DNA from 2 places in the Lysinibacillus sp. FSL M8-0134 genome. Region 2 is predicted to be linked to the other one. Evidence: a T-box and tRNA genes for the amino acid it is inferred to sense, from the RefSeq annotation. Region 2 holds a T-box; the other holds one or more tRNA genes.
The links. The T-box of region 2 lies ahead of metG (methionine--tRNA ligase). A T-box ahead of a tRNA ligase gene usually reads a tRNA of that ligase, here a tRNA-Met.
Positions count from the first base shown of each region.

Region 1: it has a tRNA-Met gene. The T-box ahead of metG (methionine--tRNA ligase) is inferred to sense a tRNA for this amino acid. The anticodon was not compared.

Region 1 is NZ_JBBPAJ010000001.1:3,376,524-3,379,766, forward strand. Features, by position in the region: gene MKY49_RS17095 (ABC transporter ATP-binding protein) at 1-508, shown strand, start outside; tRNA gene MKY49_RS17100 (tRNA-Glu) at 641-712, opposite strand; tRNA gene MKY49_RS17105 (tRNA-Ser) at 715-805, opposite strand; tRNA gene MKY49_RS17110 (tRNA-Asn) at 816-892, opposite strand; tRNA gene MKY49_RS17115 (tRNA-Ile) at 897-973, opposite strand; tRNA gene MKY49_RS17120 (tRNA-Gly) at 975-1,048, opposite strand; tRNA gene MKY49_RS17125 (tRNA-Phe) at 1,054-1,129, opposite strand; tRNA gene MKY49_RS17130 (tRNA-Asp) at 1,188-1,263, opposite strand; tRNA gene MKY49_RS17135 (tRNA-Met) at 1,267-1,341, opposite strand; tRNA gene MKY49_RS17140 (tRNA-Ser) at 1,395-1,487, opposite strand; tRNA gene MKY49_RS17145 (tRNA-Ile) at 1,503-1,579, opposite strand; tRNA gene MKY49_RS17150 (tRNA-Met) at 1,587-1,660, opposite strand; tRNA gene MKY49_RS17155 (tRNA-Ala) at 1,687-1,762, opposite strand; tRNA gene MKY49_RS17160 (tRNA-Pro) at 1,777-1,853, opposite strand; tRNA gene MKY49_RS17165 (tRNA-Arg) at 1,864-1,940, opposite strand; tRNA gene MKY49_RS17170 (tRNA-Leu) at 1,949-2,037, opposite strand; tRNA gene MKY49_RS17175 (tRNA-Gly) at 2,043-2,117, opposite strand; tRNA gene MKY49_RS17180 (tRNA-Leu) at 2,154-2,238, opposite strand; tRNA gene MKY49_RS17185 (tRNA-Lys) at 2,256-2,331, opposite strand; tRNA gene MKY49_RS17190 (tRNA-Thr) at 2,339-2,414, opposite strand; tRNA gene MKY49_RS17195 (tRNA-Val) at 2,418-2,493, opposite strand; rRNA gene rrf (5S ribosomal RNA) at 2,504-2,619, opposite strand; gene MKY49_RS17205 (cysteine desulfurase family protein) at 2,882-3,243, opposite strand, start outside.
Region 2 is NZ_JBBPAJ010000002.1:221,344-224,586, reverse strand. Features, by position in the region: gene fosM (FosM family fosfomycin resistance protein) at 1-337, shown strand, start outside; gene MKY49_RS20915 (HAD hydrolase-like protein) at 353-1,000, shown strand; T-box leader at 1,102-1,364, shown strand; gene metG (methionine--tRNA ligase) at 1,421-3,055, shown strand; gene MKY49_RS20905 (2-isopropylmalate synthase) at 3,105-3,243, opposite strand, start outside.

The DNA.
Region 1 (3,243 bases), on a different contig from region 2:
GCTTGTGAAGCAAGGTCGCTATCCTTACCAAAGCTGGCGTCAACAGTGGACGGAAAAGGATGAAGAAATCGTATTAAATGCCTTAAGAGCAACAGGCACAGAACATTTACAAGATAGACCAGTGGATGAGCTATCAGGAGGACAACGTCAACGTGCTTGGATTGCTATGACGCTTGCTCAAGATACGGATATTATTCTTTTGGACGAGCCTACGACATACTTAGATTTAACTCATCAGATAGAAGTTTTAGATTTATTGTACGAGTTAAACCAACAGCAAAAGCGAACGATTATTATGGTATTACATGATATTAATCTCGCATGTCGCTATGCCGATCATATTATTACTGTCCGTGATCGTGGTGTCTATCGTCAAGGTAAACCAGAAGAAATTATGACAACTGATTTAGTTAGTCATGTGTTTGACCTTGATTGCCAAATGACGACAGATCCAATATTTGGTACACCTCTATGCATTCCATATGGAAAAGGACGTAGAATTTCATAGCTTCTTAGTAAAATTAAAAGCCTACACAGATTAAACTATCCTGTGTAGGCTTTAATTTATGGTAGCTATATTATAAATCTATGACTAAAATTAAAAAGTGCAGTAGATGAAATTCATCTACTGCACTTAGTATGACCCGTACGGGATTCGAACCCGTGTTACCGCCGTGAAAGGGCGGTGTCTTAACCACTTGACCAACGGGCCAATGGCGGAGAAGGAGGGATTTGAACCCTCGCGCCGGTTACCCGACCTACACCCTTAGCAGGGGCGCCTCTTCAGCCTCTTGAGTACTTCCCCAAATAAAAAATGGCTCCGAAGGCAGGACTCGAACCTGCGACAACCTGATTAACAGTCAGGTGCTACTACCAACTGAGCTACTTCGGAATAATGGTGGGCCTAAATGGACTCGAACCATCGACCTCACGCTTATCAGGCGTGCGCTCTAACCAGCTGAGCTATAGGCCCTTGGAGCGGGTGATGGGAATCGAACCCACGACATCAGCTTGGAAGGCTGAGGTTTTACCATTAAACTACACCCGCATAAATGGTGGGTCAGGACGGAATCGAACCGCCGACACTTAGAGCTTCAATCTAATGCTCTACCAACTGAGCTACTGACCCATTTCGTCCATGCTAAGCTTGCTCACTCTTTTGCTTCTCATGTTTTTCATTATAATAATGGCGGTCCCGACCGGGATCGAACCGGCGATCTCCTGCGTGACAGGCAGGCATGTTAACCGCTACACCACGGGACCTTTTGGTTGCGGGGGCCGGATTTGAACCAACGACCTTCGGGTTATGAGCCCGACGAGCTACCACTGCTCCACCCCGCGATAATGATATTCTGTTTCGAGTTTTTAAAGCACCATTTATAAAAATTTAAAACTGGAGGAGGTAGAGGGATTCGAACCCCCGCGCGGTGTTACCCGCCTGTCGGTTTTCAAGACCGATCCCTTCAGCCAGACTTGGGTATACCTCCGTTACACTATATAAATGGTGGACCTTGCAGGACTCGAACCTGCGACCGGACGGTTATGAGCCGTCTGCTCTAACCAACTGAGCTAAAGGTCCTTTAAGATGGCGGCAGAGGGGATCGAACCCCCGACCTTACGGGTATGAACCGTACGCTCTAGCCAGCTGAGCTACGCCGCCAGGATCTTTATACTGGTTATTTACTATGGTGGAGCCTAGCGGGATCGAACCGCTGACCTCCTGCGTGCAAGGCAGGCGCTCTCCCAGCTGAGCTAAGGCCCCATAATTTTAGGAAATGGTCGGGAAGACAGGATTCGAACCTGCGACCCCTTGGTCCCAAACCAAGTGCTCTACCAAGCTGAGCTACTTCCCGTTCGTTCTTTTGGCGCGCCCGACAGGAGTCGAACCCATAACCTTCTGATCCGTAGTCAGACGCTCTATCCAATTGAGCTACGGGCGCATAATAAATGGTGCCGAGGACCGGAATCGAACCGGTACGGTAGTCACCTACCGCAGGATTTTAAGTCCTGTGCGTCTGCCAGTTCCGCCACCCCGGCACATTTGGAGCGGAAGACGAGGTTCGAACTCGCGACCCCCACCTTGGCAAGGTGGTGTTCTACCACTGAACTACTTCCGCATGTGCATAAGTTTTTTTATCTGGCAATGAAAATAATGGTGCGGGTGAAGGGAGTCGAACCCCCACGCCTTGCGGCGCTAGATCCTAAGTCTAGTGCGTCTGCCAATTCCGCCACACCCGCTTATTATTATTTCAAAATGGTGAGCCATGAAGGACTCGAACCTTCGACCCTCTGATTAAAAGTCAGATGCTCTACCAACTGAGCTAATGGCTCGAAAAAATGGTGCCGGCTATAGGAATCGAACCCACGACCTACTGATTACAAGTCAGTTGCTCTACCTGCTGAGCTAAACCGGCATATGGTGGAGGATGACGGGCTCGAACCGCCGACCCCCTGCTTGTAAGGCAGGTGCTCTCCCAGCTGAGCTAATCCTCCTGGGTATTATGCCTAGCGACGTCCTACTCTCACAGGGGGAAGCCCCCAACTACCATCGGCGCTAAAGAGCTTAACTTCCGTGTTCGGTATGGGAACGGGTGTGACCTCTTTGCCATCATCACTAGACTATTTTATGTATCTTGTTTTGAAGTTGTTTACCTGTCCTTCAAGACAAGAATTATTGTATAACGTTTTTTAACATTGTGCAATACTTTTTTATAAAAAAAAGAAATTATTACTTTTTAAAGATATTTTTGTTAAGTAAGAGAAAATATTGCCCTGCAAAATATTATATCAATTGTTGTTTCAAAAGAAAACAATTATTTTTCTTGATATGTTTTATAGCCTAAAATCTATAATAAAACAAGTGAAGGCCTTATGATTTCCCTCACTTGTTATCTAATGAAATGGTTGAAAGCTCTATTGTTAATCTTGTAATTTCTTCAATTGTTGTCGAAGGGCCAAAAGAGATTCTAAAAAATTGACGTGCTGCTTCCAAAGAAAAACCCATCGATAAAATAGCCTTCGTTCCAGATTCACTATGAATATCACATGCGCTACCTGTAGAGATACAGATTCCCGACTCGTTCAGCTTTAAAAGAACATATTGGCCCTCTAATCTATCCATCATTACACCACAAATATTAGGTAATTGCTGCTTACATTCTATTAGCTTGCATGATTCAGGCAGTTTACTTTTTAAAACTCCTCTTAACATCACATAATGTTTTAATTCATATTGATAGTTTT
Region 2 (3,243 bases):
GCTATTAGTAAAGGGGAAGACTACAGCCTATTTTGATGTAAATGGGCTGTGGCTTGCCCTTAATGTAGAAAAGGATATACCGCGCAATGATATCCAGCATTCCTACACACATATTGCCTTTACGATCTCTGAGGATGACTTTGATCAAATGTATGATAGATTAGTGCAATTAAAGGTTAATATTTTAGCAGGTAGAGAAAGAGACGAAAAGGATAAAAAATCGATTTACTTTACGGACCCTGATGGCCATAAATTTGAATTTCATACGGGAACTTTGCAAGACCGTTTGAGTTATTATAAGAAGGAAAAGCTGCATATGGAGTTTTTTGATCATTAATCAAGGAGTGATTCAATGAATAAAGCGTTTATTTTTGATATGGACGGTACATTATTTCAAACCAATCTCATTTTAGAGCCTGCACTTGATGCAACATTTGATGTACTACGTTCAAAGGGCTTATGGCAGGGAGAAACGCCGATAGAAAAGTACCGAGAAATTATGGGTGTACCATTACCTGTTGTCTGGGAAACATTATGTCCTATGCATTCGGTAGAAATACGTGAAGAGAGTAATGTCTTATTTCATGTAAAGTTGATTGAGCAAATACGTAATCGTAAAGGGGCATTGTATCCACATGCTGAACAAGCCCTTGCAGCATTGTCAGAGAATTATCCGTTATACATAGCGAGTAATGGGCAGGTTGACTATTTACAGGCAATTGTTGAAACATATCAATTAGGACGCTTTATAAAGGGAATATATAGCATTCAATCTATTGCAAGTGGTCATAAATCCGAATTGGTCAAAAAGGTAATAATTGAAAATGGAGTACAGGACGGAGCAGTAGTAGGAGATCGATCTTCTGATATTCAGGCTGCACATGACAATCAGCTACTGTCGATAGGCGTTCGTTTTGACTTTGCGCAAGATAACGAATTAGCGAAGGCCGATATTGTCATAGAGGATTTAACAGCATTATTAAACATAACGCTAGATTAATTACCTACAAACATTCCTCCCTCAACTTTTGGTGAAGGGCTGCTATAACGACAATCATTGCAATCTCGCACAAGAAAGAGTAAAATAGTGCCAATCCTATAAGAAAAGCATTGAAAAGGAAAAGTAAATTGGACTAGCATTTTGTAGAGAGCCTCTGTTGGTGGAAATGAGGTAAATGACCCCTTTTGAAAATGACCTTTGAGCTTCGTACCGAAAGCTTTTTAGCAAGTAGATTACGACGAGATGGGCACTCGTTACAACAGCGGCAGTATCTTTTATTTATTGAATGAGACGTACTGATAGAGGCAAATAGTGTGAGCTATTTGTAAATATAGGTGGTAACACGGGTATACTCGTCCTAATCAGATTTGATTAGGGCGATTTTTTTTACCATTTTTTATGTGAGGGGAGCAATTTAGAATGACAATTGTTATTGGAGGAGCTTGGCCGTATGCAAATGGCTCTTTGCATTTAGGTCATGTTGCCGCATTATTACCAGGTGATATTTTGGCTAGATATTACCGACAAAAAGGCGAGCAGGTGTTATATGTATCGGGCAGTGATTGTAATGGCACGCCTATTTCAATTCGTGCAGCACAAGAAAATACTACAACAGAGGCTATTGCCAATCATTATCATGATGAATTTACAAGATGTTTCAATGACTTAGGATTTACTTATGATTTATACACAAGAACGGACGCAGAGCATCATCATGAATCGGTTAAGGCTTTATTTTTACAGCTGCTTGCTAACAATTTCTTATACAAGAAAAAAATTGAACAGGCTTACTGTGAGACAGATAAGCAATTTTTACCGGATCGTTTTGTCGAAGGGATATGCCCGAATTGTGGTGCGAAGGCAAGAGGTGACCAGTGTGATAACTGCTCAGAAATTTTAGATCCGCTAGATTTAATTGATAAGCGCTGCAAAATTTGTGGGAATGAGCCAGTGATTAGAGAGACAGAACATTTTTATTTTACCTTTAGTCAATTTCAAGGAAGGCTCGAGTCTTATTTAGCGGAAGCAAAGGCAGAAAAGCGTTGGCGGGATAATGCTATAGGATTGACGGAGCGCTATTTGGCAGAGGGAGTCCCTGACCGAGCGGTAACAAGAGATTTACCAAATGGTATAGATGTTCCAGTGCCTGGCTTTGAGGGGAAAAAGATATATGTTTGGATTGAAGCAGTTGCAGGGTATTTAACAGCCAGTCTAGAATGGGCAAAAGAGCATCAAATAGCAATAGAAGACTTATGGAATGAAGAAACCATTTCGTATTATGTCCATGGTAAAGATAATATTCCTTTCCATACGGTTATTTGGCCTGCAATTTTAATGGGAATCGGAGCTAAGGCTTTACCAACACATATCGTATCGAATGAATATTTAACATTAGAAAAACGCAAATTATCTACTAGTCAAAATTGGGCTGTGTGGGTACCTTATATTCTAAGTCGCTATGATGCAGATTCTATTCGTTACTTTTTAACAATAAATGCGCCAGAAAACCGTGATACTGATTTTTCATGGCGCGAATTTATTTATAGCCATAACGGTGAACTACTAGGAGCCTATGGTAATTTTGTGAACCGTACATTGAAGTTTATTGAGAAATCATTCTCTTGTCAGGTGCCACAAGCGGAAGTGGATAGCGACATTCGTAAACAAACGATTCAGCTATTTAATGAAGCTGGTACTCTTATAGAGGCTGGTCATTTCAAACAGGCGTTAGAGACTATTTTTGAGTATATTCGAGGGGCTAATCGCTATTTTGACGAACAACAGCCATGGCTACAGGTAAAAGAAAATGTGAAGGCTGGCAATCATACATTAGCAACCTGCGTCTATATTATTGCTAATCTAGGCCAGCTACTACATCCGTTTCTACCGTTTTCAGCTGAGAAAATAAGAAACATGTTAGGCATCAATGATATGATGTGGCATGAACAAGTGGAACTGCCTGCAATCATTCAAGATGTGACGCCATTGTTTGAACGTCTAGATGTAGAGCGAATTGATGAGGAGTATCAAAAATTAGTGAGGGACAGTCTCTAGCATCAAAAAGCAGTATGACTCTTAAAGCCATACTGCTCTCTTCTATTATTTAATTCATCACAGGTGTTAATTTTGCCACGACAATGCTATTGATGGCATTAATATAGGCAAGGGCGCTTGCCTTTAATATATCTGTATCTGCTGCTTTAGCAATATACTTTTCACCTGCATGCTCAATCGTAATTTTT